Regions from separate parts of the Micromonospora sp. NPDC049891 genome, predicted to be linked through region 1. Evidence: riboswitches for the same ligand, from Rfam matches in the RefSeq annotation. Region 1 holds a riboswitch; the other holds the start of a gene.

Region 1 (15,817 bases):
AGCCGCGTCCCGCAGGTCGGAGCCCTCCGGAAACCGTTCACAGACACGTGACGGCCAAGGGCGAAGCGCACAGCTTCGGCCCTTTTTCTTTTTCCGGGAAGGAACCGACATGAGCGAACGGACCGACACCCACGACCAGCAGTGGCTCACCAACCTTGAGCTGACGCTGAACCACGAGTTCGAGGCCCAGACGGCTCGGCTGACCCAGCTGACGGCCGATACCGGCGATCCGGCGCAGGCGCACACCAACGCCGCCCTGATCGCCGCCACCCGGCAGAGCCTCGAACAGATCTCCGGGGCGCTGCGGCGCCTCACCGCGGGCGGCTACGGCAGCTGCGAGAAGTGCGGAACGGACATCCCGCGGGAACGCCTGGAGATCCTGCCGCACGCACGCTTCTGCGTGCCGTGCCAGCAGAAGCAGAACCGCTGACCGCGGGACCGGCCGCCGGCCTCACGGGTACGGCGGCCGGTCCGTGGCCACCTCGGGCTGCTCGGTGGTCCCGGACGGTTCGGTGGGCAGAGTTGCGGTGACTGTCGCGGTCAGACCGTCGGGCCGGCGGGTGAGCGTCAACGCCCCGGTCAGGTGGTGGGCGAGCCAGAGACCGCGGCCACCCGGGGTGTTCGTCGCCGGCAGGTTCACCGGCAGGTCCCCACCGCGTTCGTGACCATGATCGGTGACCTCGCAGATGAGCAGGTCGGCCCGGCGGAACAGGTCGAGCCGTCCGCGGCCCCCGCCGTGCAGCACGGCGTTGGTGACCAGTTCGTGCACGGCCAGGACGAGATCCTCGGCCACGTCGCCGGTGAGACCGGCGGCGGCCACCCGAGCGGTGAGCAGGTGCCGCAGCGCCGTCACGGTCTGCGCGGTGAACGACTCGGACAGCAGCGCGGTCGCCTCGTCGCCGCCGGGGTACGGATCGCCGGGGTCCCGGGCATCCGGCGGGCCGAGGTTGTTCATGCAGGCAGAGTACGTCGTCCACGGACATCCGCGACCTTTGCCAAAGGGCAACCATCCCGGGGGGCTAGTCGCCCCCCTCCACCGACGTCCGACCGAAGGACCGGCCCAGGCGGCTCACCTCCGCCTCCATCTGCTCGACCAGTTCCGCTCCGCCGAACCTGTCGATCAGCCGGTCGGCGAAGCCGCTGAGCACCACCGGGCGCAGCGCCTGGACCAGGGCGATGGTCCGTGGCACGTACACCTTGCGACGGCGACCTTCGATGCCGCGCAGCAGTGCCTCGGCGCACCGCTCGACGCTGACCACGGTGTTCAGCGGCCAGGGCAGCCGGCGTTGCGCGGCGTGGAACGACGCGAGGTCGTCGCGGATGTCGCGGACCAGGTCGGTGTCGATCCAGATCGGATGTGCGGTACCCACGGTCAGCCCACGCCGGCGGTTCTCCAGCCGCAGCACGTTGCCGAACTGCTCGACACCCGCCTTCGACGCGCAGTACGCGGCCATCCCGGGCATCGCGGCGAAGGCCGCCGCCGACGAGACGATCAGGACGTGGCCCCGGGCGGCGAGCACGTGCGGCAGCGCCGCGCTGACCGTGCGGACCACGCCTGTCAGGTTCACCTCGATGGTGCGTGCCAGGGCGTCGACCGGGCCGGACGAGACGGTGCCGAGGTTGGCGATGCCGGCGTTGGCCACCACCACGTCGATGCCGCCGTAGCGCTGCACGGTGGAGGCGACGGCGTCGTCGACCCCCGCCTGGTCGGTGACGTCGCACTCGTACCAGTGCCCGTCCAGCTCCGCGGCGACCTGCCGCAACAGTGCCGGTTCCAGGCCGGCCAGGGCGACCCGGGCACCCCGGGCCGCGGCGGCCCGGGCTAGTTGCGCACCGATACCCCGCGCCGCTCCGGTGATCAGGACGGTCCGGTCGCGTAGGTCAAACCGCATGGCTGCGCTCCTGGTCCCGGTCGCCGCCAGCGGCGACCCAGTGGTCGTCTGCCAGACGGTACCGGGCATCCGCCGGTCGACCCATCCGGTGCCGGCCCACCAGCGGCCCACCCCACCTGGCCGGCGCAGCTAGACGTCCGTGGTGAGCGGCGCGGACATCGGGAAGGATCTACCCAGACGGTCGTACCGCAGCGAGGACCACGACAAGGAGAACCGCATGGCTGATTTCGTCGGCGCCGTGGACCAGGGCACCACCAGCACCCGGTTCATGATCTTCGACCACGGTGGTAACGAGGTCGGCCGCCACCAGCTCGAACACCAGCAGATCCTGCCGCGCGCCGGGTGGGTCGAGCACAACCCGCTGGAGATCTGGGAACGGACCCAGACGGTGGTGCGCACGGCGTTGAACACGCACAGCCTGGCCGCGAGTGACCTGGCGGCTCTCGGCATCACCAACCAGCGGGAGACGACGGTGGTGTGGAACCGGCGCACCGGTCGGCCGTACTACAACGCCATCGTCTGGCAGGACACCCGGACCGATCGGATCGCCTCGGCACTGGAGCGCGACGGGCGCGGCGAGGTCATCCGCCGCAAGGCCGGATTGCCGCCGGCGACCTACTTCTCCGGCGGCAAGATCCAGTGGATCCTGGAGAACGTCGACGGGGTGCGGACGGCCGCCGAACGCGGTGAGGCGATCTTCGGCAACACGGACACCTGGTTGCTGTGGCACCTCACCGGTGGCCCCGACGGCGGCGCACACGTCACCGACCCCACAAACGCCAGCCGGACCATGCTGATGAACCTGGAGTCCCTGGACTGGGACGACGAGTTGCTGTCCTTCTTCGACATCCCACGCGCCATGCTGCCGCGGATCGTCCCGTCGTCCGATCCGGACGCCTACGGCGTCACGCTGCCCAGTGGTCCGTTCGCCGGCTCCGTCCCGATCACCGGAGACCTGGGCGACCAGCAGGCGGCCACCGTCGGTCAGGTCTGCTTCGCACCGGGCGAGGCGAAGAACACCTACGGTACGGGCAACTTCATGCTGCTGAACACCGGACCGGAGATCGTCCGCTCCGAGGCTGGGCTGCTCACCACCGTGTGCTACCAGTTCGCGGGCCAACCACCGGTCTACGCCCTGGAAGGTTCCATCGCCGTCACCGGTTCTGCCGTGCAGTGGCTCCGCGACCAGTTGAAAATCATCAGCAGCGCCGGGCAGAGCGAGGACCTCGCCCGCCAGGTCGACGACAACGGCGGGGTCTACTTCGTACCGGCCTTCTCCGGCCTGTTCGCCCCGTACTGGCGGTCCGACGCCCGGGGCGCGATCGTCGGCCTGTCCCGCTTCAACACCGACGGGCACATCGCCCGGGCGACCTTGGAAGCCATCTGTTACCAGAGCCGTGACGTGGCCGAGGCGATGGCGCAGGACTCGGGGGTCCCCCTGGAGTGCCTCAAGGTCGACGGCGGCGTCACCGTCAACGACCTGTGCATGCAGTTGCAGGCCGACATTCTCGGTGTACCGGTCAGTCGGCCGGTGGTCGCCGAGACCACCGCCCTCGGCGCGGCCTACGCCGCCGGACTGGCCGTCGGCTTCTGGCGGGACACCGATGAGCTGCGGGAGAACTGGAACGAGAGCCGGCGTTGGCAGCCGTCCTGGTCGCCGGAGCAGCGCGCGGCCGGTTACGTCGGCTGGCGGAAGGCGGTGCAGCGCACACTGGACTGGGTCGACGTCGGCTGACACATCGAACCGCCTGGCCGATCACGTTTCGTCAAGGTTAACGTCACTGCGTGTCAATGTCGCGGTACCGGAATGTCCGGTCGGTTGGCCTTAGCATCCCGATGTCCGGCATCTACCGGAGGTGTGGACAGGGAGGGCATCCATGCGGATCACGCGCGCGATCATGGCGGTCGTGGTCGTATTGTCGGCCGGGGTGCTGGCCGGCGCGGCACACGCGGCGTCACCGTTCACCGTGGTCAACGGTTCGATCCAGCCGGCGACGGGCACTCCCCAGCCGCCGTCGGGCACCCATGCCACGCTGTGGCACAACGCCAGCTACGCCACCATCCCGGTGCAGGGTGCCGGCCGGCTGGTTGTCGGTGCGATCGGCGACCACTGCGACGGCTGGCCGACCCTGCGGGTCCGGGTCGGCGGCGATCTGGTCGGTGAGGTCACCGTCACCAGCGCCACCGACTACGGAAGTTACCCGGTCGGTGCTCCGCTGCCGGAGGGCCGGCACGACGTCCGGATCGAGCTGACCAACGATCGGTACACGGGCGTATGTGATCGCAACGCGCACCTGGCGTACGTGCGCACGCAGCCACCTCCGGTGGTCGACAGCACGTTCACCTTCGCCGTGGTCCCGGACACGCAGGAGGAGGTGCTGACCGCCGGTGACACCCGGCTGCGTCAGCGGGTCGACTGGCTGGTCGCTCAACGTGCCGCTCTCGACCTGCGTTTCGTCACGCACTCCGGCGATGTGGTCAACTACGACACTCCCGGCCACGTGCAGTACGAACGGGCGCGCACCGCGCTGCGTCCACTGGAGACGGCCGGCATGCCGTACACCCTGGCCGTCGGTAACCACGACACCCAGGCCGCCGGCCCGGACGGGGAACTGCGCAGTCCCGCCGGGCAACTGGTGCGCGACACGACGGTGTTCAACAGGTACTTCACGGCCGGGCGGTTCGGTGCGGTGCGTGGCCAGTTCGAGGCGGGCAAGGTGGACAACGCCTATGCCGTCTACACCGCCGGTGGGGTGCGGTGGCTGGTGCTGAGCCTGGAACTGTGGCCGCGCCGGGCGGCCGTCGCCTGGGCGCAGACCGTCGTGGCCGCCCATCCCCGGCACAACGTCGTGATCGTCACCCACCACTACCTGGAGAGCGACGCCACGATCGGTCAGTCGGCCGGCTACGGTTCCACCAGCCCGCAGTACGTCTTCGACAATCTCGTGGCGCGGTACCCCAACGTGCGCTTCGTCTTCTCCGGCCACACCGGCACGGCTGCCTCCCGGGTGGACACCGGCGTGCACGGCAACCGCATCTACTCCTTCCTGCAGACGTTCCACTCCCGCCGGACCAACCCGGTGCGGCTGGTCGAGATCGACACCGCGGCCAATTCGTTGCGCACCTGGATCTACGCGCCGCACACCGACGAGGAGTTCCCGGCGCACGAGCGCACGTACGCCGGGATCGGCCTGGTGCGGTGACCTGCCGGCGGTGGCCTGCGGACATGTCGCGGGCCACCGCCGGCAGGCGGCCCGCGATGTCTCGAAACTATCTTAGAACCGTCTCGTTATCATCGTCCGCTTCGAGGTGGCGGTAGACGGTGGCCCGCGAGACACCGAACTCGGCGGCGATCTCGTCCGCCGAGTGGGTGCCCGCCAGATGCATCCGACGGGCGGCCCGCACCTGTTCCGGGCTCATGGACGGAGGTCGCCCCGGCCGTCGCCGACCCACCCGGCCGGGCGTCGCGGTCCGGGTGACCGGCTCCTGCACGCCGGGTGGTGTCTCGCCCAGCAGGCGGTGGGCGCCGTCGAGCATGTCGGCCCGCAGGGCCGACGCCGGCACGTCGATCATGAACACCACCGGGTCGCTGCACATGGCGATGGCCTGGACCGCCCGGACCCGGTCCCGGCGTCCGGCGTCCGGCCCGGCGACGATCTCGTTGGCCCGCATCGCGATCTGCACCAACCGGTAGTAGGTGCTGCCCCGGTCGACGAGTGCGAGGTCGTGGAAGAGCATGCCGAGCGGGCCACGGTGCGCGAGCATGGTGTCCACCCAGCCCTCCAGCAGCGTCCATCTCGCCTGCCGGCCGGGTAGCGCCCCGGCCTTGTCCAGCAGGGCCTCCAGGTCACGGACCAGGGGCTCGGCCAGTGCCGTGAGCAGATGTGACTTGCTGGGGAAGTGGTAGAGGATGGCGGCCTTGGTCAGCCGCAACCGCTCGGCGATCTGCCGCAACGAGGTGCGTTGGTAGCCCTGCTCGGAGAAGAGGTCCAACGCGGTGCGCAGGATCCGGCTGCGGGTGCCGTCGGTCTCCTCCCAGGTCATGGCACCCAGCGTAGTCCCTCCTGACCGCCGGACGGGACAGCTCGCGTCGATCCCTTACCATCGGTCAGTAGAGTGTTCGGCAGACACCGGTACGGCGGGAGGCACCCATGTCCGTGATCGCCATCGAGAACCTCGTCAAGACCTTCGGCGGCGTACGCGCGCTCGACGGTCTGGACCTGAGGGTGGAACCGGGGGAGGTGCACGGATTCCTGGGACCCAACGGCTCGGGCAAGTCCACCACCATCCGGATCCTGCTCGGCCTGCTGCGCCGTGACTCCGGGCAGGTCCGCATCCTCGACGGCGATCCGTGGCGCGACGCGGTCGCGTTGCACCGGCGCCTGGCGTACGTGCCGGGCGACGTCAACCTCTGGCCCAACCTTTCCGGGGGAGAGGCGATCGACCTGTTCGGTGCGCTGCGCGGCGGACTGGACCGGCGCCGTCGCGACGAACTGCTGCACCGCTTCGACCTGGACCCGACGAAGAAGTGCCGCACCTACTCGAAGGGTAACCGGCAGAAGGTCGCCATCGTCGCCGCCTTCGCCTCCGACGTCGAGCTGTACGTGCTGGACGAACCCACGTCCGGGCTGGACCCGCTGATGGAGGCGGTGTTCCAGGAGGAGGTCCGCCAGCTCACCCAGGCCGGCGCGAGCGTCCTGCTGTCCAGCCACGTCCTGGCCGAGGTTGAGGCGCTCTGCGACCGGGTCAGCATCATCCGGGAGGGCCGGATCGTCGAATCCGGCACCCTGTCCGAGCTGCGGCACCTGGCGCGGACCACGGTCACCGTCGAAACCGGACGCCCGGTGACCGGCCTGACCGACCTTCCGGGCGTGCACGAGGTACGCCCCGTCGACGGTCGCGTCCGGCTGGAGGTCGAACCCGAACACCTCGACACGCTCCTGGCCCACCTGGTCCGCTTCGAGGTCCGCGCCCTGACCAGCACACCGCCCACCCTGGAGGAGCTGTTCCTGCGGCACTACGGCGACGCCACCGACGGCGACCAGCCAGCGGCGACCGGAGGCACCCGATGAGCGCCTTCACCGGCACCGGCCGGCTCGCCCGGCTCGCCCTGCGCCGCGACCGGGTCCGCCTGGCCATCTGGACGCTCGGCAGCCCGCTGATCGGCTACGCCCTCGCCGAGAGCGTGGCCAGCATCTACCCCGACGAGCAGAACCGCGTCGGGTACGCCGAGGTGGCCAACACCAGTGTCGTGGCCCGCGCCTTCAACGGCCCGGTCGCCAGCACCGATCTCGGTGCCGTGGTGGTCACCGAGACGTACCTCACCCTGGCCGTGCTCGCCGCGCTGCTCAGCACCTTCGCGGTGGTCCGGCACACCCGCCAGAACGAGGAGACCGGCCGGGCCGAACTGCTCGGTGCCGCCGCCGTCGGCCGGTACGCGCTGCTCACCGCGGCCCTGGTCGTCGTGGTCGGTGCCAACGTGCTGGCCGGGGCGCTGCTCGCGGTCGCCTTCGTCGGTGCCGGACTACCGGCCGCCGGCTCGGTGGCCGCCGCCGCGGCGATCACCGGCGTCGGGCTCGCCTTCACCGGCGTGGCCGCCGTCACCGCCCAGCTCTCGGTGACCTCCCGGGGCGCCAACGCGCTCGCCGCCGCCACGGTCGGGGTGGCGTTCCTGCTGCGCGCCACAGGTGACGTGCTCGGTCGACGCGCCGCCGACGGGGTGCGACTGGACAGCGCCTGGCCCACCTGGTTGTCGCCACTGGGCTGGGGCACCCAGGTCCGCGCCTTCGGCAACGAGCGGTGGTGGGTTCTCGCGTTGCCGGTGGCCCTGCTCGTCGTCGGGGTCGCCGTCGCGTACGCGCTCGCCGAGCGCCGTGACGTCGGCGCCGGCCTGCTCGCCGCGCGGCGGGGCCCGGCCCGCGCCGCCGCAGGCCTGCTCAGCCCGGCCGGACTGACCTGGCGGCTGCACCGGAGCGCGCTGATCGGCTGGGCGGTCGCGGTGGCGGTGCTCGGCCTCGCCATGGGACTGGCCGGAAACGAGGTGGACGACATGATCGCCGACAATCCGGCCGCCGCCGAGGCGATCGCCCAACTCGGTGGCGGGGAGGAACTTGTCGACGCCTTCCTGGCGGCGATGCTCGGCCTGTTCGCCCTGACCATCGGGGCGTACGTGGTGCAGGCCCTGCTGCGGGTACGCGGCGACGAGTCCGACGGCATCCTCGAACCGCTGCTCGCCACCGCCGTCAGCCGCACCCGATGGTTGAGCACGCAGGTGGCTGGGGCCGTGCTCGGTGCGCTGACGTTGATGCTGCTGGCCGGGGCCACCACAGGTCTCGGGTACGGACTGGCCGCCGGTGATCCGGTGGGCTGGACCGTCGAGCTGACCGGAGCGGCGCTGCTGCGGCTGCCGGCTCTGCTCGTCGTGGCCGGAGTGGTGACCGCCCTGTTCGGGGCGCTACCCCGCCTGTCGGTCGCGTTGAGCTGGACGGTGCTCATCGTGTTCCTGCTGCTCGGGCAGTTGGGTGCCGCGCTGGACCTGCCGCAGGCGGCGCTGAACCTGTCGCCGTACACCCATGTGCCGTCGGTGCCCGCCGTCGACGTCACGGTCCTGCCCCTGCTGGTCCTCACCGCCGTCGCCGCCGCCCTGCTGGCGACCGGCCTAGCCACCTTCCGCCGCCGCGACACCCCCACCTGAGCTGCCGCCCCAAACCTGATCGTTTGCAGTCGAGTGACTCGACACGCCGCTGCCACGGTCACTCGACTGCAAACAATCATGGGTCCGCGGCCCAGGCGCGAGGGGTTGTGGCAGTGGCGCGCGCTGTCCACAGGGGGCCGCGAGCTCGGAACGGCCCGGGCAGGCATGTACCTGGACCTGTTCGCCAAGGAGGAGCGGGTCAACATCGAGCTGGACGGTGCCACCTCGCACGGCGATCCCCGCCAGCGTGAGATCGACCTGCGGCGCGACGCGCTGCTCGCCACGGTCGGCATTCTGGTGGTCAGGTTCAGCCAGCGACGCCTCGTGCGGGAGCCCGACGAGGTGCGCCGCGAGACCCTCGCGATCCTCGCCCGCCGCCGCTCCTGAGCGACAAGAGCCTCACAGCACCTGGGACAGGAAGCGGCGTAGCCGGGGGTGCTGCGGCGACTCGAAGACGGCCTGCGGGTCGCCGGCCTCCAGCACCACCCCGGCGTCCATGAAGGCGACGGTGTCGGCGACCTGACGGGCGAAGCCCATCTCGTGGGTCACCACCACCATGGTCATGCCCTGGTCGGCCAGCTCCGCGATCAGCGCCAGCACCCCCTTGACCAACTCCGGGTCCAGTGCCGAGGTGGCCTCGTCGAAGAGCATCACCTGCGGCTGCATGGCCAGCGCTCGGGCGATGGCGACCCGCTGCTGCTGGCCGCCGGACAGCTGCGCCGGCCGGGCGTCGGCCTTGGCGGCCAGGCCGACCCGGTCGAGTTCGGCCCGGGCCTGAGCCACCGCCTCGTCCTCGCCGAGCTTGCGGATGCGGCGCAGCGGCAAGGTGATGTTGCGCTCCACGCTCATGTGCGGGAAGAGGTTGAATTGCTGGAACACCATGCCGATCCGCTGCCGCAGGGCGTCCGGGTCGTCGCGCAGCACGCTGCGCCCGTCCAGCAGCACGTCGCCGCGGTCGGGTTCGAGGAGCCGGTTGACGGTGCGCAGCAGGGTGGACTTTCCTGACCCGGATGGGCCGATCACGCACGCGGTGCCGCCGCTCGCCACGTCCAGGTCCACGCCGCGCAGCACCTGGTGATGCCCGAAGGCCAGGTGCACGTCGCGCAGGCTCAGGCTGACCGAGGTGTTCATCGTTGGTTGCCTCCGGCGGCGCCGGGTAGCGCCAGGTCCAGGTCGTCGGGGTCGTCGGTCGGCCCGGCCGCCGGCCGGCCGTGTCGCAGCCGCTTGTCGATCCAGTTGACGACGTGGGTAAGCGGCACCGTCAGCACCAGGTAGAAGAGCCCGGCAAGCAGCAGCGCCGACTGGTTTCCGGTGTTCGCCGCGTAGTCCTGCCCGATCCGGAACAGCTCGCGCTGGCTGGCCAGCAGGCCGAGGAAGTAGACCAGGCTGGAGTCCTTGATCAGGGCGATGAGCTGGTTCACCCAGGCCGGCAGGATCCGCCGGATGCCCTGCGGGATGATCACTCTCCGCATCGCTTCGCGCCACGAGAAGCCCAGCGCGCGGGCCGCCTCCAACTGGGTGGCCTCCACCGACTGGATGCCCGAGCGGAAGATCTCCCCGAGGTACGCCGAGGCGATCAGCGACAGTGCCAGGATCCCCAGCGGGTACGGGTTGGGCCCCCACACCTGCATGCCCAGCGGGGCCAGCCCGACCCCGATCAGCAGGATCGTCGCCGCCGCCGGCAGCCCCCGGAAGATGTCGGTGTAGACCCGTGCCGGCCACCGCAACCAGCGGGTCCGCGAGATGCCCGCGACCGCCAGCACGATGCCCATCGCCGAGCCGAGCAGGGCGGCGGTGACCGCCAGGATCAGCGTGTTGGGCAACCCGACGGTGAGCATCTCGGGTAGCGCCTCACGCATCGACTCCCAGTCGAAGAACGTCTCCCACAGGGTGCGCAACGGATCCACGGTCAACCTCCGCCCTGCTCGTTCGTGGTCCTACCGTCAGGAGGCGGCCGGTGCCGACACGTCCCCGCTGCCCGGGGTGAAGTCGGCCGGGATCGGCCGGCCCGGGTAGTACTGCTCCTGTAGCCGGGTCCAGGTGCCGTCGGCGATCACCTCGTCGAGCGCCCGGTTCAGCGCCTCGCGCAGCGCGTCGTTGCCCTTGGCGAAGGCGTACGCGGTCGGGGCCGGGCTGAGTTCCTTCGCCGCCACCGTGATCTTGCCGCCGCTGTCCGCTGCGGTCTTCTCACCGATCTCGGCGGGAGCGATCCACGCGTCGGCGGTACCGGCCTTGAGCTGGTTGATCGCGCCGTTGTAGTCGGGCACCCGCACCGGGTCGAGGCCGTTGTTCGTGGCGTAGTCGTCCTGGACGGTGCCCTGCACGACCACCACCCGCTTACCGGGCAACTCGTCGAAGCTGCGCAACGCCGACCCGGCGGGTACGTCGAGCCCGAAGTAACCGAAGTCGTACCCGTTGCCGAAGTCCACGGTCTTCTTGCGCGCCTCGGTGATGGTGATCGAGGAGCTGCCGACGTCGAACTTGCGGTTGTTGACCTGGGCGAGCAGCCCCGAGAAGTCGGTGCCGACGAACTCCACAGTCAGGCCGAGCTTGTCGGCGGCTGCGACCAGCAGGTCGTTGTCGAAGCCGGTGAACGTGCCGTCCTTGAGATACACGTTCGGCGGGGCGTCGGTGAGCGTGCCGGCGCGCAGCACCCCCGGCTGCAACAGGTTGTACGGGTTGTCGGCCGCGCTGCCGGCGGAGTCCGAGGCGCAGGCGGTAAGGGTGGTCGCGCCGAGGATCGCGGCGACGCCGACGGCGGCGGCCCGGGTCAGGGCAGGAAGGAATCGCACAGGTGTCTCCTGGTTGAGCTGCGGCGGGCACGGACGTGCCGCACCGACGGTCCGCCGCAGGACGGACCGCTGGGATGGGATCGATGACAGAGCGGGAAAGTGGCCAGCCGACCCGCCAGGGGTTGGTGACCGGCGGCGCGGTCAGCTACACGCGGCGCTGCACACCCGCATCATGTCGACGTGGCGACGCCGGGTCAGGCCCGGGCGGGCCACGGCGGCAGCGGGTCGACTACGGTACGACATGGTTCTCCTCAAGGTCGTGATGACCTGGGAACCCAGGCCACGCTTGCACCGGAGATTGCTCCGATGCCTGGTCCTCACCCGGGGCACCCCTGCGCGGTGGAGGGTTGCCGGCCAGCGAGCCGGGGCTTGGCGCTGGCACTCATGACCTGTCGCCGAGGCTAGCAGCCGGTGACCGCCCACCGTCCACCCGTTATGACCACCCTCACGCTGGCCGGATGGGCCAGGCGGACGGGCGGGGTTGGGTGCGTACACCCGTCGGGGGTGTTGCCCGTGAACGGCTTGATCCCTTACGGTCTGCTCAGCGGTGGGCGGTGCGGTCCGCATCCGAGAAGCCACCGCCGGTGGTCGGTACGCGGGCCGGGACGGTGGAATCCCGGGTCTTCCAGGCGTGCTGGTCGAGCCGGCGGGCGAACCCCGAACCGTGCGGCGGCGCGTCGAGGCGTCGAGCCGGCGGCGTGCGGGGCGCGGACATCCACCGGGAGCACCCGTGTATCTCACCCCCCACGAGCAGGACCGCCTGCTCGTCCATGTGGCGGCCGACGTCGCCCGGCGGCGCCGCGAGCGCGGCCTGCGTCTCAACTATCCGGAAGCCGTCGCGGTGATCACCGCATTTCTGCTCGAAGGGGCGCGTGACGGCGATTCCGTGGTCGACCTGATGGCCGCCGGGCGCACCGTGCTCAGCCGCGACGACGTGCAGGACGGCATCCCCGAGCTGCTGAGGGAGGTGCAGGTGGAGGCGACGTTCCCGGACGGCACCAAGTTGGTGACTGTGCACCACCCGATCCCATGATCCCCGGGGAGATCCTGCCGGCGGCCGGACCCGTGGAGATCAACGTTGGGCGCCCGGTGACGGTGCTGACAGTGGTCAACACCGGTGACCGGCCGGTCCAGGTCGGCTCGCACTACCACTTCGCCGAGGCCAACCCGGCGCTCGACTTCGACCGGGACGCCGCCTGGGGGCACCGGCTCGCGGTACCGGCCGGCACCTCGGTGCGGTTCGAGCCGGGGGTGAGCCGCCGCGTCGACCTGGTGCCGCTCGGCGGCGCGCGGGTCGTGCCGGGCCTGCGCGGGGAATGCGCCGGAGCGCTCGACGAACGGCGGACCACATGAGCGAGCGAATCAGCAGGTGCAGTCGGGTGGTGCCGCTGGGCGGCACGGAGCGAAGTGGAGTGCCGGCATGAGCAGCGTGGAGCGGGAGCGCTACGTCGCTCTGTACGGACCCAGCACCGGCGACCGGATCCGGCTGGCCGACACCAACCTGATGATCGAGATCGAGCAGGACCACTGCGTCGGTGGTGACGAGGCGGTCTTCGGTGGCGGCAAGGTGATCCGTGAGTCCATGGGCCAGTCGCGGGCCACCCGCGCCGAGGGGGCCCTGGACACCGTCATCACCGGTGCGGTCGTCCTCGACCACTGGGGGGTGGTGAAGGCCGACGTGGGTCTGCGGGACGGGCGGATCGTCGCGCTGGGCCGGGCCGGCAACCCGGACACCATGGACGGTGTCCATCCGGACCTGGTGATCGGCCCGGCCACCGAGGTGATCGCCGGCAACGGCCGGATCCTCACCGCCGGTGCCGTCGACACCCACGTGCACTTCATCTGCCCCCAGATCGTCACCGAGGCCCTCGCCAGCGGGGTCACCACCCTTGTCGGCGGCGGCACCGGACCGGCCGAGGGCACCCGGGCCACCACCGTCACCCCGAACGCCTGGCACCTGGCCCGGATGCACGAGGCCCTCGACACGTTCCCGGTGAACGTGCTGCTGCTCGGCAAGGGCAACACCGTCTCGGAGGAGGCGCTGTGGGAGCAGTTGCGGGCCGGGGCCGGCGGGTTCAAGCTGCACGAGGACTGGGGCACCACCCCGGCGGCGATCGACGCCTGCCTGCGCGTCGCCGACGCCTCAGGCGTGCAGGTCTCCATCCACACCGACACCCTGAACGAGGCCGGGTTCGTCGCCGACACGCTGCGCGCGATAGGCGGTCGGGCGATCCACTCGTACCACACCGAGGGTGCCGGCGGCGGGCACGCGCCGGACATCATCACCGTCGCCGGTGAGCCGAACGTGCTGCCCTCGTCGACGAACCCGACCCGCCCGTACACTCGCAACACCCTCGCCGAGCACCTCGACATGCTGATGGTCTGCCACCATCTCAATCCGGCGGTGCCGGAGGACCTGGCCTTCGCCGAGAGCCGGATCCGGCCGTCCACGATGGCCGCCGAGGACCTGCTGCACGACCTCGGCGCGATCTCCATCATCGGCTCCGACTCGCAGGCGATGGGCCGGATCGGGGAGATCGTGCTGCGTACCTGGCAGAGCGCGCATGTGATGAAGGCCCGGGTGGGTGCCCTGGCCGGCGACGGCGCCGCCGACAACCACCGGGCCCGCCGGTACGTCGCGAAGTACACCATCTGCGCGGCCATGGCCAACGGGCTCGACCACGAGATCGGGTCGGTGGAGCCGGGCAAGCTCGCCGACCTGGTGCTGTGGGAGCCGGCCTTCTTCGGCGTACGCCCGCACCTGGTCATCAAGGGCGGCATGATCGCGTACGCCCAGATGGGTGACGCGAACGCCTCGATCCCCACCCCGCAGCCGATGCTGCCCCGGCCGATGTTCGGCGCGTACGGCGGCGCGGCCGCCGCCACCAGCCTGGCCTTCGTGGCCCCTGCCGCGCTGGAGGCCGGGCTGCGGTTGGACGTCCGGCGTCCGGTGGTGCCGGTGACCGACGTACGGTCGCGCGGCAAGGCCGACCTGCCGGAGAACAACGCCCTGCCCCGCATCGAGGTCGACCCGGACACCTTCACGGTGCGGATCGACGGCGTGGTGGTGGAACCGGATCCGGTGGCCGAACTGCCCATGACCCAGCGGTACTTCCTGTTCTGATGGCCACTTCGACGATGTTGCTGCTCCTCGCCGACGGGCGGTTTCCGGCCGGTGCGCACGCGCACTCAGCCGGGCTGGAGGCGGCTGTCGCCGCCGGGCGGGTCACCGACCTGGCCACGCTCGGCGAGTACCTGCGCGGTCGGCTGGCCACCGCGGGACTTGTCGCGGCAGCGTTCGCGGCGGCGGCTCGTGGCGCGGCGTGGTCGGCGGGACGGGCCGCCGTGCTGGCCCGACTCGACGCCGAACTGGACGCCCGGACCGCCTCGCCGGCCCAGCGGTCGGTGTCCCGCCGGCAGGGCAAGGCGCTGCTGCGGGCGGGTCGGCAGATCTGGCCGACCGCCAGCTTCGACGACCTACCGGCCGGGCCTGGCGGTCCACACCAGCCGCTCGTGCTGGGGCTGGTCGGTGCCGCCGCCGGTGTCGACCCGGGGCAGGTGGCCACGGTCGCCGCCCATGCGACGGTGACCGGCTCGGCAAGTGCCGCCGTACGCCTGCTCGGCCTGGACCCGTACCAGGTGCAGGCCCTTCTGGTGCGGCTCGCCGGTGCCTGCGACGCGATCGCGGCGCGGGCGGCGCGGGCCGCCGAGGAACCACCGGAGCGGCTGCCCGCCGCCGCCGCTCCGCTCGCCGACATCCACGCTGAAGCTCATGCCACCTGGGAGGTGCGTCTCTTTGCGTCCTGAGATCGATCACGACGAGTCCGTTCCCCACACCCACCCCGAGCCGGGGGTCGACCCGCACGCCCCGCTGCCCGCCGCCGCCCGGGCGCTGCGGGTCGGCATCGGCGGACCGGTCGGCTCCGGCAAGACCGCCCTGGTGGCTGCGCTGTGCCGGGCGTTCGCCGACGAGTTGCGCCTGGGTGTGGTGACAAACGACATCTACACCACCGAGGACGCCGACTTCCTCAAGCGGGCCGGGGTGCTCGACCCGGCCCGGATCCGGGCGGTGGAGACGGGTTGCTGCCCGCACACCGCCATCCGCGACGACATCGGCGCCAACCTCGACGCGGTCGACGAGTTGGCCGAGGCGTTGGGGCCGCTGGACCTGGTGCTTGTGGAGAGCGGCGGCGACAACCTGACCGCCACGTTCAGCCGAGGGCTGGTCGACCGGCAGATCTTCGTGGTCGACGTGGCCGGCGGGGACAAGGTGCCCCGCAAGGGCGGTCCGGGGGTGACCGCGGCCGACCTGCTGGTCATCAACAAGACCGACCTGGCGCCGATGGTCGGTGCCGACCTGTCCGTGATGGACCGGGACGCCCGGGCCCGCCGCGGCGACCTGCCCACGGTGTTCCAGTCCATCACCGAGGACCCGCTGG
Region 2 (15,817 bases), on a different contig from region 1:
GCGTGGCGCAGGTTGTCCGACGGCGTCGACGAGCCGGTCCCGTGCGCCGGACCGGAAAACTAATCGAAGCCTGGTGGTCTGGGACGGTCTGCAACCGTCAGCTTTGCGTCACTTCGAGCGATGTGACTCACGGCGATCAATTCGCTCACGGTGGGTGCCGTTCATGTAGGAGATAGGCGTACTTGAGTATGGATTCCGATGAAAGGCAGGAATTCCCATGATGCGAAGTCGTCCCAAAGGTTCGCCGACTGGACGTTGTGCGGATGACCTTCGTCGGATGACGATCGGGCTACCAGAACGGACGTACGGCGGATCTCAGCTAATACTCAGGTTTCGGGCCGTACCGTGTGCCCAATGAGATCGCCGTTCTCGGCCGCACGGACCCGACGTGCCCTGCCCACCGGTCGCCGGGCCGTCGCCGCCACGGCGGCTGCTGTCCTGCTGGCGGCGGCCGTGGTGTGGGCGGTCTGGCCGGACCGGCCGGGCTTCCGTACCGAGTCCGCGATGCTCACCGTCCGGTCCGGACCCGACGGTGACGAGCCGGTCGACCTGGACACCACGTTGTATCTTCCGCGTGACGCCTCGGCCGGCCGCGAGGTGCCGGCGGTGCTGCTCGCTCACGGCTTCGGCGGCACCAAGGAGTCCGTCCGCATCGACGCCGAGGACCTGGCCGACCGGGGGTACGCCGTACTGACCTGGACCGCGCGCGGCTTCGGCCGCAGCGGCGGCGAGATCCACCTGGACAGTCCCGACCACGAGGTACGCGATGCCCAGCGGCTGCTGGACTGGCTCGCCGAGCGACCGGAGATCCGTACCGACGCCACCGGCGACCCCCGGGTGGGTGTGGTCGGCGGTTCCTACGGCGGTGCGCTGGCGCTGCTGCTCGCCGCCCAGGACCAGCGGGTCGACGCGATCGTTCCGATGATCACCTGGAACGACCTGTCCCGCGCCTTCCTGCCGGAGAGCACCGGCGACGAGCCGACCGAGGGTGTGTTCAAGTCGGGCTGGGCCGGGATCTTCTTCGGTGGCGGCGGAAACGTCGGCTCCGGCCCGGCCGGGATCTCCGGCACCGGCGCCGAGACGCCGGAGGGCGCGCCGGGCGCCGGGCCGCCCAGCCCCGCTCCGGGCCAAGGGCCTGGCACCGCACCCGGCGCACCAACCGTCGGCGGTCTGCCCGATCCCTCCTGTGGCCGGTTCGCCGCCGACGTCTGCGCCGCGTACCTGCGCATCGCCGCCACCGGCCGGGCCGACCAGGCCGCCGTCGACCTGCTGCGCCGGTCCAGCCCGGCCGGCGTGCTGGACCGGATCGAGGCGCCCACCCTGCTGGTCCAGGGCGCGGCGGACACGCTCTTCCCGCTCGGCGAGGCCGATGCCAACGCCCGGGGCATCGCCGCGAACGGCACCCCGGTGCGGGTCGCCTGGTTCACCGGCGGCCACGACGGCGGCTCCGGACCGCAGACCGACTCCGACCGGGTGAAGTTCCTGACCGCGCAGTGGCTCGACCACTACGTCGCGGGGACCGGGACGGCGCCGGGCGACACCTTCACCTTCAGCCGGATCGCCGGCTTCGACGCGATGGACCGGGGCCTGGTCGCCACCGGCTACCGCACCGACGACTACCCCGGTCTCGGCGGCGACTCCCGCGTCGAGGTGGCCGTGGCCGGCCCGGCCCAGCCGGTGGCCAACCCGCCCGGCGGCAACCCCGCCGCCATCTCCTCGGTACCGTTCGCCGGCTCGTTGAGCTCGCTGCTCAGCGGGGTGGCCGGTGACATACCCGGGCAGCACGCCCGGTTCGAGTCCGAGCCGTTGACCGAAGCTGTCGACATCGTCGGCGCGCCGACCGTCTCGCTGCGTGCCGCGTCGAGCAGCGGCGAGGCCGTCCTCTTCGCCAAGCTCTACGTGGTCGACCCGGAAGGGGCGGCCACCCTGCCCAGCGGGCTGATCGCGCCGATCCGGCTCACCGGCCTGCCTGCGAGCGTAGACGCCGCCGCGCCGGTCACCGTTACCCTGCCGGCGATCGTGCACCGGGTGGAGGCCGGGCACCGGCTCCGGCTGGTGGTGGCCACCTCGGATCAGGCGTACACGACTCCGATCGAGCCGGCCGTCTACGCGGTCGCGGTCGGTGACACTCCGGTCAGCCTGCCGACTGTCGACAGCGACCCGATCCCCACCGAGGCGGCGCTCTGGCGCTGGGTACTGGTCGGGCTGATCGCCGCGATCGTGATCGGGCTCGTCGTGCTCGTGGCCGTGCTGCGCCTGCGGCACCGCCGCCAGGACACCTCGATCCATCCGGACTACGCGGACACCCCGCTGGCCGTGCGCCACCTGCGCAAGGAGTACGCCGACGGCTTCGTGGCCGTCTCCGAGGTGGACTTCGAGGTGCACCCCGGTCAGGTGGTCGGCCTGCTCGGGCCTAACGGCGCCGGCAAGACCACCACCCTGCGGGTGCTGATGGGGCTGACCCAGCCGACGGCGGGGGAGATCTACGTCTTCGGACACCGGCTGGTGCCCGGCTCGCCGGTGTTGTCGCGGATCGGCGCACTTGTGGAGGGGCCGGGGTTCCTGCCGCACCTGTCCGGGCTGGAGAACCTCAAGGCGTACTGGCGGGCGACCGGTCGGCCGGAGGCCGACGCCCACTTCGAGCAGGCACTGGAGATCGCCGGGCTGGGATCCTCGGTGCACCGGCGGGTGCGCAAGTACAGCCACGGCATGCGGCAGCGGCTGGCCATCGCCCAGGCCATGCTCGGCCTGCCGGAACTGCTGGTGCTCGACGAACCGACCGACGGGCTGGACCCGCCGCAGATCGCCGAGATGCGTCGGGTGCTTCAGCGGTACGCCACCGACGGCCGGGCGGTGCTGGTCTCCAGCCATCTGCTCGCCGAGGTGGAGCAGACCTGCACCCACGCCGTGGTGGTGAACAAGGGCCGGATCGTGGCCTCCGGGCCGGTCGAGGAAATCGTCGGTGACTCGCCGAGCGTGCTGTTCGAGGTGAGTGACCCGACCGCGGCCCGCGACGTGCTCGACGGCCTCGGTGGCGTACGGGTCCTGGACGACGCGGACGGGCAGTTGGTGGTCGACACCAACGGCACCGCCCGCAGCGAGGTGGTCGCTGAGCTGGTCCGGGCCGGAATCGCAGTGGACCGGGTGGTGCCCCGGCGCCGCCTGGAGGACGCCTTCCTCGCCCTGGTGGGCGAGAATTCTCGGGGAAGCGGGGACCGGTGATGGCGGGATCGACTGTCGAGCCGACGCGGGACACGACAAGCGTTGCCGCCTCGGGTGCGGCGGCCGGCTACCGGCCCGCCCGGACGCTGCCGTTCGGCGCGGAGTTCCGCCGGCAGGCGTCGCGCCGGCGTACCCAGTTGGCGCTCGGCTTCATGGTACTGCTGCCGCTGATCATCCTGATCGCGTTCCAGTTCGACACCAACGACGACGACAATGGCGGGGCCGAGTTCGGCAGCCTGATCGATCTCGCCACCTCCGGTGGACTGAACTTCACCCTCTTCACCATCTTCGTGTCGGCCTCGTTCCTGCTGGTCGTCGTGGTGGCGCTGTTCTGCGGTGACACGGTGGCGAGCGAGGCGAGCTGGGGGAGCCTGCGTTACCTGCTGGCGATCCCGGTGCCCCGGGCCCGACTGCTCACGGTGAAGCTGCTTGTCGCGCTCGCCTACTCGGCGCTGGCGCTGCTGCTGCTCGCCGGCACGGCGCTGGCCATCGGCACCCTGCGCTACGGCTGGTCGCCGTTGCGCAGCACGGTCGCCGCGCAGTTGGAGCCGGGCGAGGGGCTGCTGCGGCTGCTCGCGGTGCTCGGCTACCTGGCGATCGTCCTGCTGGTGGTCGCGGGACTGGCGTTTCTGCTCTCGGTGACCACCGACGCGGCGCTCGGCGCGGTGGGTGGCGCGGTGCTGCTCTGGATCCTCTCCAGCATCCTGGACCAGATCACCGCGCTCGGCGCGATCCGGTCGTTCCTGCCGACCCACTACAGCACCGCGTGGTTGGGGCTGCTCTCCACGCCCGTGCAGACCGACGACATCGTGCGGGGCACCGTCTCGGCCATCTGCTACGCGACAGTGTTCTGGGGCCTGGCCTTCTGGCGTTTCACCCGTAAGGACATCACCAGCTGAGGGCAGTGCACGTGGTCAGAGCAGCGGGACCGGTGGGGTAGGCGTTCCGGGCGTCGCGGTGGGCGTGCTCGGCTCGCGCTTCTGCCAGGCGCTCACCCCGAGCCGGTCGGTGTTGCCCAGGTCGATCCGCCCCTGTATGACGACCTGTTGCGCCGGCTGGCCACGCAGCGGGGCGACCTCGAGGTGCTCGGCGTTTGTCGCCACCACCGTCGGGTTGTCGACCAGGTTCCGCCAGAGCAGCGCGGCGCCGGCCGCCTCGCCGGGAGCCAGCACCAACGGTCGGGGTGGCTTGTCGAAGCCGGACGTTATTCCTTCCGCACCCCGGATCACCCGGACCGGGATCACCTTCCCTTCCCCGTCCCGCAGCCTCGGCTCCGGATACCCGCGCAGCGGGTAGGGGCGTGCGCCGCAGTTGACGAGTTCGAGGCCCATCGCTCGCAGTCCCATGGCGGCGCTGACGCCGCGGTAGGTGATCCGGACGCCGGATTCGGGGCAGCCGGACGTCGGGCCGTCATCGCCGTCGGGCTCGCCATCGCGGGACGGCGTGTCGCCGGTCGCGCTGAACGTCGGCACCGGTTCGGGCGGGACGCCGGCCACCTCGCCGGCCGGAGCGCAGCCGGTGAGCAGCGTGAAGACTGCGGCGATCGAGACCGAACCGGTGGCGAGCCGACGGCCACCGGAGGTCGACTCGGGGACCGTTGTGCCTGGCATCGGAGCATCGTCGCACCGGCAGCCACGGCCCGTTGCCCCGCCACCGGTACCAGCGGACCGCACGGTTTCCGGTCGTGATGGGTCCGCTTCCGGAAGTTTCGGCCGCTAGGATGAGTGTGGGAGCGTTCCCACCAAGAGAGATTGCATCGACAACTATCTATGATTTCCGCATTCTGGTACCACCACCCCACTCGTAGGAGGTACCAATGCGTGCTGACCGGTTCGGCGGGCCGGCTTTGTCCCTGTTCCGCATTGTGATCGGGTTGTTGTTCCTCATTCACGGCATGTCGTCCGTGTTCGGCGTCTTCGGTGGCAACCGGGGCACCGGCGAGGCCGTGCCGCTCGGCCAGTGGCCGGGTTGGTACGCCGCGATGATCCAGCTGATCTGCGGCGGCCTCGTGCTCCTGGGGCTGTTCACCAGGCCCGCGGCGTTGCTGGCGTCGGGCTCCATGGCCTACGCGTACTTCGTGGTCCACCAGCCCGACGCGCTGCTGCCGCTGCGCAACCACGGCGAGTTGTCAGTGCTCTTCTGCTGGTCGTTCTTCCTGGTCGCGGTGCTCGGCCCAGGCACCTGGGCGGTCGACAACCTGTGGCGGCGCGGGGCGGCGACGGTCGCCCTGGATCAGGCTGAACCGCGCTCCGTCCCGGCCTGACGGCGGTCCTCAGCGGCGCCGGGGCACGCGACGGCGCCGCTGAGGATTCGCTCACAAGCTGGGATTGACCGGCGACGGTCGCGACCGGATTGCCTAGACTCGGCGACACAACTGCATACCTCATCCAGAGGGGCTGAGGGATACGGCCCGACGACGCCCCGGCAACCACCTCGCGCGCTCACCGTTGAGCGTTCGGCGGGGCAGGTGCCAATTCCGTCCCCGCCGCAGGGTGCGATGCGGGGAAAGATGAGAGGACTTCGACATGACGTCGACGCTCGCCCCGTCCGGCATCGACACCGCCGCCAGCCCCGCCCGTGCCCTGGTCTGCCGGGCCTGTTCGGCCCGCTACCCGCTCGCCGCCCAGCACGCCTGTTACGAGTGTTTCGGCCCGTTGGAGGTCGACTACGACCCGGCCGCCCTCGCCGCCGTGACCCGCGAGCAGATCGAAGCCGGCCCGCGCAATCTCTGGCGGTACGCCGCCCTGCTGCCCGCCGGCCAGGACCCGGCCGCCAGGGTCACCCTGGACCCGGGGTTCACTCCGCTGGTGGCCGCCGACCGGCTCGCCGCCGAGCTGGGCATCACCGCTCCGCTGTGGGTCAAGGACGACAGCGCCAATCCCACCCACTCGTTCAAGGACCGGGTGGTGTCGGTGGCGCTCACCGCCGCCCGCGCGCTCGGCTTCTCCCGGTTCGCCTGCGCCTCCACCGGCAACCTGGCCAACTCCGTCGCCGCGCACGCCGCCCGGGTCGGTGCGCCGTCCGTGGTCTTCATCCCCAGCGACCTGGAGCAGGGCAAGGTCGTCACCACCGCCGTCTACGGCGGCGACCTGGTCGCCATCGACGGGTCGTACGACGACGTGAACCGGCTCTGTGGCGAACTGGTCGAGACCGACGAGTTCGAGGACACCGCCTTCGTGAACGTCAACGTCCGGCCGTACTACGCGGAGGGGTCCAAGACGCTCGGCTACGAGGTGGCCGAGCAGCTCGGGTGGCGGATCCCCGCCCAGGTGGTCATTCCGATGGCCTCGGGTGAGCTGCTCACCAAGATTGACAAGGCGTTCAGCGAACTCGTCGAGATCGGCCTGGTCGACGCCCCGGCCGGTGGCTGGAAGGTGTTCGGCGCGCAGTCGGCCGGCTGCAACCCGATCGCCACCGCACTGCACGCCGGCACCGACGCCATCACCCCGGTCAAGCCCACCGGCATCGCCAAGTCGCTGAACATCGGCGACCCGGCGGCCGGGCTGTACGCCCTGGAGGCGGTCCGTCGCACCGGTGGCTGGATGGACCACGCCGACGACGACGAGATCCGCGCGGGTGTGCGCCTGCTGGCGCGTACCACCGGGGTCTTCGCGGAGACGGCCGGCGGGGTGACCGTGGCGGTGCTGCGCAAGCTTGTCGAGTCGGGCCGGCTGGACCCGACCGCCGAGACGGTGGTGTTCAACACCGGCGAAGGGCTGAAGACGCTCGACGCGGTCGCCGGTGAGGTGGGCCCCACCCACCGGATCAAGCCTTCGTTGCGGGCCGCCCGCGACGCGGGCCTGCTGAGCTGACCACGCCGTGCTGGTGAGTAAGCGGCATTTCGCAGGGAGTGAGCGAAACACGCCGCCAGGGACTTGACGACCGCAAACGGACGGCGCAAGATGCTCCGTGCGGGAGGGCGTTTCGCCGTAGACTTTCAGTCTTTACGACCCAGCGCCGGAGGCGTTGTGCGATCGTCCCTCCCGACCAACGTCCGAACGGGCCAGCGAAAATCGCTGGCCCGTTCGTCTGTCTGTCCCGCACGCTGCCGGCATGACCGTCACCGTCACCACCTTCGGTCCCGCCGACGAGCAGGCGATCGACCAGGCGTACCGGATCGGCGCGGCGCGCCTCGCCGCCGACCTGCCCGACTTCCCGCCCTTCTGCCGGCAACGGTTCACCGCGATGGTGCGCCATCCGATGCCGGGCACCGCGCCGGTCAACCTGCTGGCCCACCTCGACGGTGAGCCCGCCGGCCATCTCGCACTCGACCTGCCGCAACTGGACAACACCGAGAACGCCTCCGCCGACCTGTCCGTGCACCCGGCGTACCGGCGCCGGGGGGTGGGTCGCGCGCTGGTCCAGCACGGTCTCGCCGTGCTGCGCGAGCACGGGCGCAAGCGGGTGAGCGCGATGAGCATGGCCCACCTGCCCGGGGCACCCGACCGTCCCTCGGCGGGCGCCGCCTTCGCCACCGCCTTCGGCGCGGTCGACGCCCTGCCCGACGTGCGACGGCGGCTGGACACCGCCGATCTGGACCAGGCGAAGCTGGACACGCTGCTGGCCGACGCCCGGGGCCGGGCGACCGGCTACGAGGTTGTGTGCTGGCGCGGGCACACCCCCGACGACCTGGTCGCCGACGTGGCGTACCTGGACGGGCGGCTGCTGGCGGACGCGCCTATGGGTGACCTGGCCTGGGAGCCCGAGCAGGTCGACGCCGAACGCCTGCGCGGCACCGAGCTGGCGCTGGCGGCCCGTGGCCGGCGGCGTTACCACGTCGGTGTCCGCCACCAGGCGTCCGGTCGGCTGGTCGCGTGGACGCTGCTGGACGTCGGGGCGTCGGCGGACTGGCACTCGTTCCAGCAGATCACCATCGTCGACCCGGAGCACCGGGGCCATCGGCTCGGCCTGCTTGCCAAGATCGAAAATCTGCGGCACCTGCTCGCCCACGAGCCCGCCGTGCGGGTGATCGACACCTTCAACGCAGGCAGCAACGACCACATGATCGCCATCAACGAGCAGCTCGGTTTCCGGGTGATGGACCGGTGGAGCAACTGGCAGCTCACCATCTGAAGTTGTGACACGCCCCTACTGATCTGGGGGCTTCGTGTTGCATGATGGCGGGCATGACGGAGACCCCGCACCCCCTCTACGACAGGCACGCCGAGACCCTCAACCGTGCGCTGACCGCGATCACGGAGCGGGGGTACTGGTCCGCCTACCCGGAATCACCCAGCCCGCGGGTGTACGGCGAGACGGCAGCCGCCGACGGCAAGGCCGCCTTCGAGGCGTACCTGGGCGGGGACTTCCCGCTCGACCAGCCGGGCGGCGACGACCGGGTGGCCACCGAGACCAGCCCGTTCGGTGTCGCGTTGAACGTCCGCTACCCGCACGCCGACGCCGACCAGCTGGTCTCCGCCGCGTCCGCGGCGCTGCCCGCCTGGCGTGACGCCGGCCCGCAGACCCGGGTGGGGGTCTGCCTGGAGATCCTCGATCGGCTGCACAAGAACGTCTTCGAGCTGGCGAACGCGGTGCAGTTCACCAGCGGCCAGGCCTTCGTGATGGCCTTCCAGGCCGGTGGGGCGCACGCGTTGGACCGCGCGCTGGAGGCGCTGGCCTACTCGTACGCGGAGATGACCCGGCACCCGGGTACCGCCGGTTGGGAGAAGGCCGCCGGCAAGGGCGACCCGCTGCGGATGACCAAGACCTTCCACGTGGTACCCCGGGGAGTGGCCCTGGTGATCGGCTGCAACACCTTCCCGACCTGGAACTCCTACCCGGGTCTCTTCGCCTCGCTTGTCACCGGGAACCCCGTCGTGGTCAAGCCACACCCGCGCGCGGTGCTGCCGCTGGCCATCACCGTCCGGTACGCCCGCGAGGTGCTCGCCGAGGCCGGCTTCGACCCCAACCTGATCCTGCTGGCCCCCGAGGCCCCGGGCGAGAAGCTCGCCTCGACCCTCGCCCTGCACCCGGCGGTCCGGATCGTCGACTTCACCGGTTCCACCGAGTACGGCGACTGGCTGGAGGCCAACGCCCGGCAGGCGGCCGTGTACACCGAGAAGGCGGGGCTCAACACGGTGGTGGTCGACTCCACCGACGACTTCGCCGGGATGTGCCGGAACCTGGGCTTCACGCTGACGCTCTACAGCGGCCAGATGTGCACCACCTCGCAGAACATCCTCATCCCGCGGGACGGCATCGACACCGACCAGGGGCACAAGAGCTTCGACGAGGTGGCCGGCGGAATCGCCGCGGCCGTCGGCAAGCTCACCGGTGATCCGGCCCGGGGAGTGGAGCTGACCGGGGCGATCGTCAACGACGGTGTGCTGGAGCGGCTGGACGAGGTCGCCAAGGTCGGCGAGCCCGTGCTGGAGTCGCGTACCGTCGAGCACCCGTCGTTCCCCGACGCCGTCGTGCGTACGCCGACAATCGTCAAGCTGGACGCCGGCGACACCGCGACCTACTCGCGGGAGTGGTTCGGGCCGATCTCCTTCGCCGTCGCCACCGACTCCACCGCGCACAGCCTGGAGATCCTGCGCTCGACAGTGGGGGAGAAGGGTGCCCTCACGGCGGCCGTCTACTCCACCGACAACGCCGTGCTGGACGCCACCGAGGCGGCCGCGATCGACGTCGGGGTGCACCTGTCGGCAAACCTCACCGGCGGTGTCTTCGTGAACCAGTCGGCGGCCTTCTCCGACTTCCATGGCAGTGGGGCGAACGCGGCGGCCAACTCGGCGTTGACCGACGGGGCGTACGTGGCGAACCGGTTCCGCATCGTGCAGAGCCGCCGGCACGTCTGAGGTTCCGAGGTGGGCGGTTCTGGTGGCCGCCCACCACATCGGCCCAGGTCGGCGATCGTCTGTCGGGTTTCAGACGGCCCTGCGCATCTGGAGTTCGCGCAGGGCGGGGATGTTCGGGTGCGGCACGCGGACGCCGGTGTCGACGAAGCCCAGTCGCTGGTAGGCCCGGTAGGCACGGTCGTTGCCGACCACCACCTCAAGCATCAGCTCGTCCCTCCCACCGGCCCGGGACCAGCCCGCCACTGCGTCGACCAGATCCGCGAGCAGGCCGGTGCCCCGCCAGGCCGGGGTGATGTAGACGGCGTAGAGCACTGTCACGCCCGGCTCGGTCGGGTGGATGACCCCACCGGCGTGGCCGACCAGCCGGCCGCCCGGATCCGCCACGAACTGCGCCGTGTCCGAACCGGCGGAGACCTGGGCGACCCGGGCGGCGTACTCGGCGTGGGGTCGGGCCGCGGCCTCGGCGATCGTCTCCAGGAACGCCAGCGGTGCGTCCGCGAGCATCTCCAGGCGTAGCGCGCGCATCCGGGCCGCGTCGGCTGGCTCGACCCGGCGGATCACGGCCCGACGCACGCCGGTTCCGTCGGTGACGATGGTCATGCCCGCATGCTTATCACAATGACGTACGACGATGCGGGTGACTGTAATACGCCCGATTTGTGGTCGTGCGCGGTCGTCACTCCTCGTGTAGCGTGCGATTTCGGTCACCCGTTTCAGTGGTCGTCGCCGATTGCCGAAACCGGTGGTTTCCGGGTGCCGGTGCGCCGGCGACCCGAGGTAGTGGAACGCCGTGCAGAGTGAGGAAAACACCGTGGCACAAGGCACCGTGAAGTGGTTCAACGCCGAGAAGGGCTACGGCTTCATCGCCGTCGACGGCGGGCAGGACGTCTTCGTCCACTTCTCCGCGATCGAGATGGACGGCTACAAGGCGCTGGACGACGGTCAGCGGGTGGAGTTCGAGATCGCCCAGGGCCAGAAGGGCCCGCAGGCCGAGCGGGTACGCGTCATCTGAGTGCGGACCACCCACCCCACTGACTGATCGTCGACGGGGTGACGTGACCATGGCCGGAGGGGGCTGCGGTGCCGGTGCCCCACAAGGGAAGATCATGAACCGATCCAGCCGTTGCTGAGGAGGGTTCATGTCCGACCAGCCGCCCCCGACAGGCCCGCTCTCCTCGCCTCCGGGCGAGCCGGAACCGCCCACCGCCGGTTGGGTCGGTCAGCCGCCCCAGCCTGGTCCGCCTCCGTACGGTGTGCCGCCCGGCCAGCCGCCCTACGTCGGCATGACGCCATATCCCGGCCAGCCGCCCTACGGCTGGTACCCCCACCCGGCCGGCTATGGTCTCGACCCCTCCGATGCCCTGGTCACCCCACCCGGGGCCGGGCTCGGTGCCTGGTTCGCCCGCTGCGTGGGCGCCGCCCGCCGGGGTTGGCGACAGCTGCTGCCGATCCTCGTGCTCACCCAGGTGGTGCCGGCCGCGGTGCTGTCGGTGCTGGTGCTGGCCGTGGACCCCTCGGCCCGTTGGGATACCCAACTCGCGAGCGACTCCGCCGCGCTGCCGGCGAACTTCTGGACGGATCTCGCGACGCTGCTGTCGGTGCTGATCAGCGGAAGCCTGCTGCTCGGTCTGGTGCAGTGTGTCGGCTGGGCCGCCGGCACCTGGGTGATCGCCCGGCAGGCGGCCGGCCAGCCGGTCGGTCTCGGTGCCGCCCTGCGCTACGGGACGCGCCGGGCACTCGGACTCTGGGGCTGGACCCTGCTCATCACCCTGATCGTCACCTTCGGGTTCTGTCTGTGCTTCCTGCCCGGCGTGTACGCGGGGTTCGCGTTCGCCATGGCCGGCCCGGTCTATCTCTTCGAGCGGCACGACCCACTGAGCCGGTCGCATCGGATGCTGCGTGACCGGCTGGGGCTGCTGCTCGGCCGGGTGGCACTGGTGGGCGCCGCCGTGATCGGTGTCTCGCTGGTCGCGAGCCTGATCGAGTCGCTGGCGATCCTGCCGTTCGGTGCCACTCCGCTGGACTCGCCGGGTACGGCGGTGGGTGTGGTGCTGACCATCGCGGTGGTCGCGGTGCTGGCGCTGCCGGCGTACCTCGCGCAACTGGTCGGGCTCGTTGTCACCTACGCCGAGCAGCGGGCGCACGAGGGTCCGGTGAACGGCGCGCAACTGGCGGCCGAACTCGGCTGACCCGGGCCATCGTGCTTGCACTCGGCAGGGGAGAGTGCTAAACAAGTCATTGGCACTCGCATGGCGTGAGTGCCAGTTGGTCGGGACGGTGGGGCCGCGGTCGTGCCCGTGACATAACCACGGGTGGGGCACGTGGCCGGTCGTCGCGGGCTATCCGGCCCGGCCGAGGAGACGTCGCCGTCGCCAGGTGGCGACGTCCCAAGGTGCGTACACCAGACGGCCCATCCGGGGCACACACTCGGGTGGCCCGTGAGTGTCCAGGAGGACAACGCCGTATGGCCAAGATGATCGCGTTCGACGAAGAGGCGCGCCGCGGCCTCGAGCGGGGCATGAACCAGCTCGCCGACGCCGTGAAGGTGACCCTCGGCCCCAAGGGCCGCAACGTCGTGCTCGAGAAGAAGTGGGGTGCCCCCACCATCACCAACGATGGTGTGAGCATCGCCAAGGAGATCGAGCTCGAGGACCCGTACGAGAAGATCGGCGCCGAGCTGGTCAAGGAGGTCGCCAAGAAGACCGACGACGTCGCCGGTGACGGCACGACGACGGCGACCGTCCTGGCCCAGGCACTCGTTCGCGAGGGCCTGCGCAACGTGGCCGCCGGTGCCAACCCGATGGCCCTGAAGCGGGGCATCGAGGCTGCGGTCGCCAACGTCTCGGAGGAGCTGCTGAAGCTCGCCAAGGACGTCGAGACCAAGGAGCAGATCGCCTCCACCGCCTCCATCTCCGCTGGTGACACCAGCGTCGGTGAGATCATCGCCGAGGCGATGGACAAGGTCGGCAAGGAAGGCGTCATCACCGTCGAGGAGAGCAACACCTTCGGGCTGGAGCTGGAGCTCACCGAGGGCATGCGCTTCGACAAGGGCTACATCTCGGCCTACTTCATGACCGACCCGGAGCGTATGGAGGCCGTCTTCGACGACCCGTACATCCTGATCGCGAACAGCAAGATCTCGTCGGTCAAGGACCTGCTCCCGATCCTGGAGAAGGTCATGCAGGGCGGCAAGCCGCTGCTGATCATCGCCGAGGACCTGGAGGGCGAGGCCCTGGCCACGCTGGTGGTCAACAAGGTCCGCGGCACCTTCAAGTCGGTCGCCGTCAAGGCGCCGGGCTTCGGTGACCGCCGTAAGGCCATGCTCACCGACATCGCGATCCTCACCGGTGGCCAGGTCATCAGCGAGGAGGTCGGCCTCAAGCTGGACGCCGTCAGCCTCGACATGCTGGGCCGCGCCCGCAAGGTCGTGGTGACCAAGGACGAGACCACCATCGTCGACGGTGCCGGCGACGCCGAGCAGATCCAGGGCCGGGTCAACCAGATCCGGGCCGAGATCGACAAGAGCGACTCCGACTACGACCGGGAGAAGCTGCAGGAGCGGCTGGCCAAGCTGGCCGGTGGCGTTGCGGTGATCAAGGTCGGCGCGGCCACCGAGGTCGAGCTGAAGGAGCGCAAGCACCGCATCGAGGACGCGGTCCGTAACGCCAAGGCCGCCGTCGAGGAGGGCATCGTCCCGGGTGGTGGTGTCGCGCTGGTTCAGGCCGGCAAGACCGCCTTCGACAAGCTCGACCTGGCCGGCGACGAGGCGACCGGCGCGCAGATCGTCAAGATCGCGCTGGACGCCCCGCTGCGGCAGATCGCCGTGAACGCCGGCCTTGAGGGCGGCGTCGTGGTGGAGCGGGTCCGTAACCTCGACGCGGGTCACGGCCTCAACGCCGCGACCGGTGAGTACGTCGACCTGCTGGCCGCGGGCATCATCGACCCGGCCAAGGTGACCCGTTCGGCGCTGCAGAACGCCTCGTCGATCGCCGCGCTGTTCCTCACCACCGAGGCCGTCGTGGCGGACAAGCCGGAGAAGACCCCGGCCGCCCCGGCTGGCCCGGGTGGCGGGGACATGGACTTCTGAGTCCAGCTCCAACGCCGGAAGGGGGCGGGCCGCGTCAGCGGTCCGCCCCCTTCCGTCATGTCGGCACTTGTCGTCGGCCCTGTGTCGGCGGTTACCGCTGGCCCGCTATGTCGGCAGTGGTCGCTGATTCCGTCGCTTCCGTGCCCGGTCGTACGGTGGGCGATGTTGCACCGGCTCGTCCACCAGGATGAGTGGCTCCTCCGGTGGTTCGCTCGCACCGGTCATCTCGGCCAACTGCTCGGCGTCGCCATAGTCGAGCCGGTCGACCGGCAGTTGGCCGGGGAGTCCGTGGACCGTGGCCCAGGTGGCCGGTGGGGCGTCCCGGGTCTGATCGTCGTCCATGGTCATCGCTGCCTCCTCTACCGAAACGGTAGGGTGCGCCGAGCGCCGAGGCGGGCGAATGGCATTATCGGGATCTATCTGCTATTTGCCCTTTCAACTGCGGCCAAACGACCTGCCGTACGGGAGAGGACAGGTTCGACCCGGACGCCCGCGCTGCCCGAATGACACGCCCGTCCGGATTCCCTCGACGTCGTGCGCTCGGGTCAGGGCGGTCCGGTGACGCCGCCGCGGTGGCTGAACGGGTCGTCGGTGGCGGACCTGGTGACCACGTGCACCACCCCGCAGCACAGCGCCACGACGAGGGCCGGTACGCCCAGCAGGATCAGCAGGGCCATGCCCCGCCACCGAGCCGTCGACGATGGCGGGAGCGGAGCCGCCGCCCCGGGTGAATGACCGTGCATGAAGCCGCAAGATAGCAGTTCAGGCGCGGTCGGATAACCCCCGGGCGAGACCTGCTCACGTTGGGTGAGATCAGTTTCGGACGATCACCTGCGCGCCGCCGAGACGGCCGCGTACGCGTTGACCAGGCCGGCACCGGCGATGTTCGCCGCGCCGCCGCAGTCGTCGGTCCGATCCCCGGACGGGCCGTCGGTCTCGACCGGGTCGGCCGTCTCGGCCAGGATCCGCCGGGTGCGGTCCAGGTCGCCGACGAGTTCGGGGTTGGCCGACCACATCAACGCGACCACCCCGGCCACCTGCGGTGTGGCCATAGACGTGCCGTCGAGCACGGCGTACCCGCCGCCGGGCATCGCCGAGATGACCTCCGCCCCCGGCGCCATCAGGTCCGGTTTCGTCGCCCCGGTGGCCGTCGGGCCACGGGAGGAGAAGGCGGTGACCCGCCGCCGGTCGTCCACCGCGCCGACGGTCAGCACGTCCGCGTACGGCGCGGGCGGGTCCTGCACGGAGCCGCAGAACGGGCCGGTGTTGCCGGCCGCCGCGACGACGAGGATTCCGGCGGCCTCCAGCGCCGCCGTGGCCGGCCGCAGCGCGCGAGGATCGCAGCCTTCGATCGGCGGGCAGCCCCACGAGTTGGTCAGGATCTCCGGCGCCCGGGCGGGCCGCCCCTGCCGGAACGGGTCGCCGCCGGCCGGGAAGGGCGCCAGCATGAACTGGAGGCAGTCGAGGTAGGCGGCCGGGTTCCCCAGATTGCGGTCGAGGTTGACGCAGCCGACCCACTGCGCCCCGGGGGCCACGCCGATGCCGTCCCGCCCGACCGCGCTGCCCACCGTGTGGGTGCCGTGCCCGCTGCGGTCGGTCGGTGCACGGGTGCCGTTCCACGGGTCGAACCACGAGTCGTCGCCGCCCCGGAAACCCTGGGCCAGGGTCGGGTGCCGTCCGTCCACCCCCGAGTCGGAACTGCCCACGG

Evidence for each region. Region 1 has a riboswitch for S-adenosylmethionine ahead of AB0I71_RS14355 (ABC transporter substrate-binding protein). Riboswitches for the same ligand answer to the same signal wherever they lie in the genome.
Region 2: linked by a shared signal. The riboswitch ahead of thrC (threonine synthase) and the one ahead of AB0I71_RS14355 (ABC transporter substrate-binding protein) in region 1 are both predicted to bind S-adenosylmethionine.

The regions. Positions count from the first base shown of each region.
Region 1 covers NZ_JBFAML010000009.1:121,741-137,557, reverse strand. Annotated here, with positions in the region: gene AB0I71_RS14415 (hypothetical protein) at 1-113, shown strand, start outside; gene AB0I71_RS14410 (TraR/DksA C4-type zinc finger protein) at 110-430, shown strand; gene AB0I71_RS14405 (ATP-binding protein) at 452-955, opposite strand; gene AB0I71_RS14400 (SDR family oxidoreductase) at 1,020-1,892, opposite strand; gene glpK (glycerol kinase GlpK) at 2,110-3,627, shown strand; gene AB0I71_RS14390 (carbohydrate-binding domain-containing protein) at 3,770-5,095, shown strand; gene AB0I71_RS14385 (TetR family transcriptional regulator) at 5,163-5,936, opposite strand; gene AB0I71_RS14380 (ABC transporter ATP-binding protein) at 6,044-6,964, shown strand; gene AB0I71_RS14375 (anibiotic ABC transporter) at 6,961-8,586, shown strand; gene AB0I71_RS14370 (DUF559 domain-containing protein) at 8,752-8,973, shown strand; gene AB0I71_RS14365 (amino acid ABC transporter ATP-binding protein) at 8,986-9,717, opposite strand; gene AB0I71_RS14360 (amino acid ABC transporter permease) at 9,714-10,493, opposite strand; gene AB0I71_RS14355 (ABC transporter substrate-binding protein) at 10,530-11,378, opposite strand; SAM riboswitch class IV at 11,656-11,768, opposite strand; gene AB0I71_RS14350 (hypothetical protein) at 11,920-12,093, opposite strand; gene AB0I71_RS14345 (urease subunit gamma) at 12,109-12,411, shown strand; gene AB0I71_RS14340 (urease subunit beta) at 12,408-12,731, shown strand; gene AB0I71_RS14335 (urease subunit alpha) at 12,799-14,502, shown strand; gene AB0I71_RS14330 (urease accessory UreF family protein) at 14,502-15,185, shown strand; gene ureG (urease accessory protein UreG) at 15,175-15,817, shown strand, end outside.
Region 2 covers NZ_JBFAML010000008.1:72,943-88,759, forward strand. Annotated here, with positions in the region: gene AB0I71_RS12885 (alpha/beta fold hydrolase) at 355-3,222, shown strand; gene AB0I71_RS12890 (ABC transporter permease subunit) at 3,222-4,121, shown strand; gene AB0I71_RS12895 (DUF4232 domain-containing protein) at 4,137-4,832, opposite strand; gene AB0I71_RS12900 (DoxX family protein) at 5,039-5,485, shown strand; SAM riboswitch class I at 5,603-5,738, shown strand; gene thrC (threonine synthase) at 5,748-7,034, shown strand; gene AB0I71_RS12910 (GNAT family N-acetyltransferase) at 7,276-8,295, shown strand; gene paaN (phenylacetic acid degradation protein PaaN) at 8,349-10,022, shown strand; gene AB0I71_RS12920 (GNAT family N-acetyltransferase) at 10,092-10,622, opposite strand; gene AB0I71_RS12925 (cold-shock protein) at 10,834-11,034, shown strand; gene AB0I71_RS12930 (hypothetical protein) at 11,162-12,211, shown strand; gene groL (chaperonin GroEL) at 12,487-14,109, shown strand; gene AB0I71_RS12940 (hypothetical protein) at 14,215-14,451, opposite strand; gene AB0I71_RS12945 (hypothetical protein) at 14,655-14,786, opposite strand; gene AB0I71_RS12950 (S8 family serine peptidase) at 14,937-15,817, opposite strand, start outside.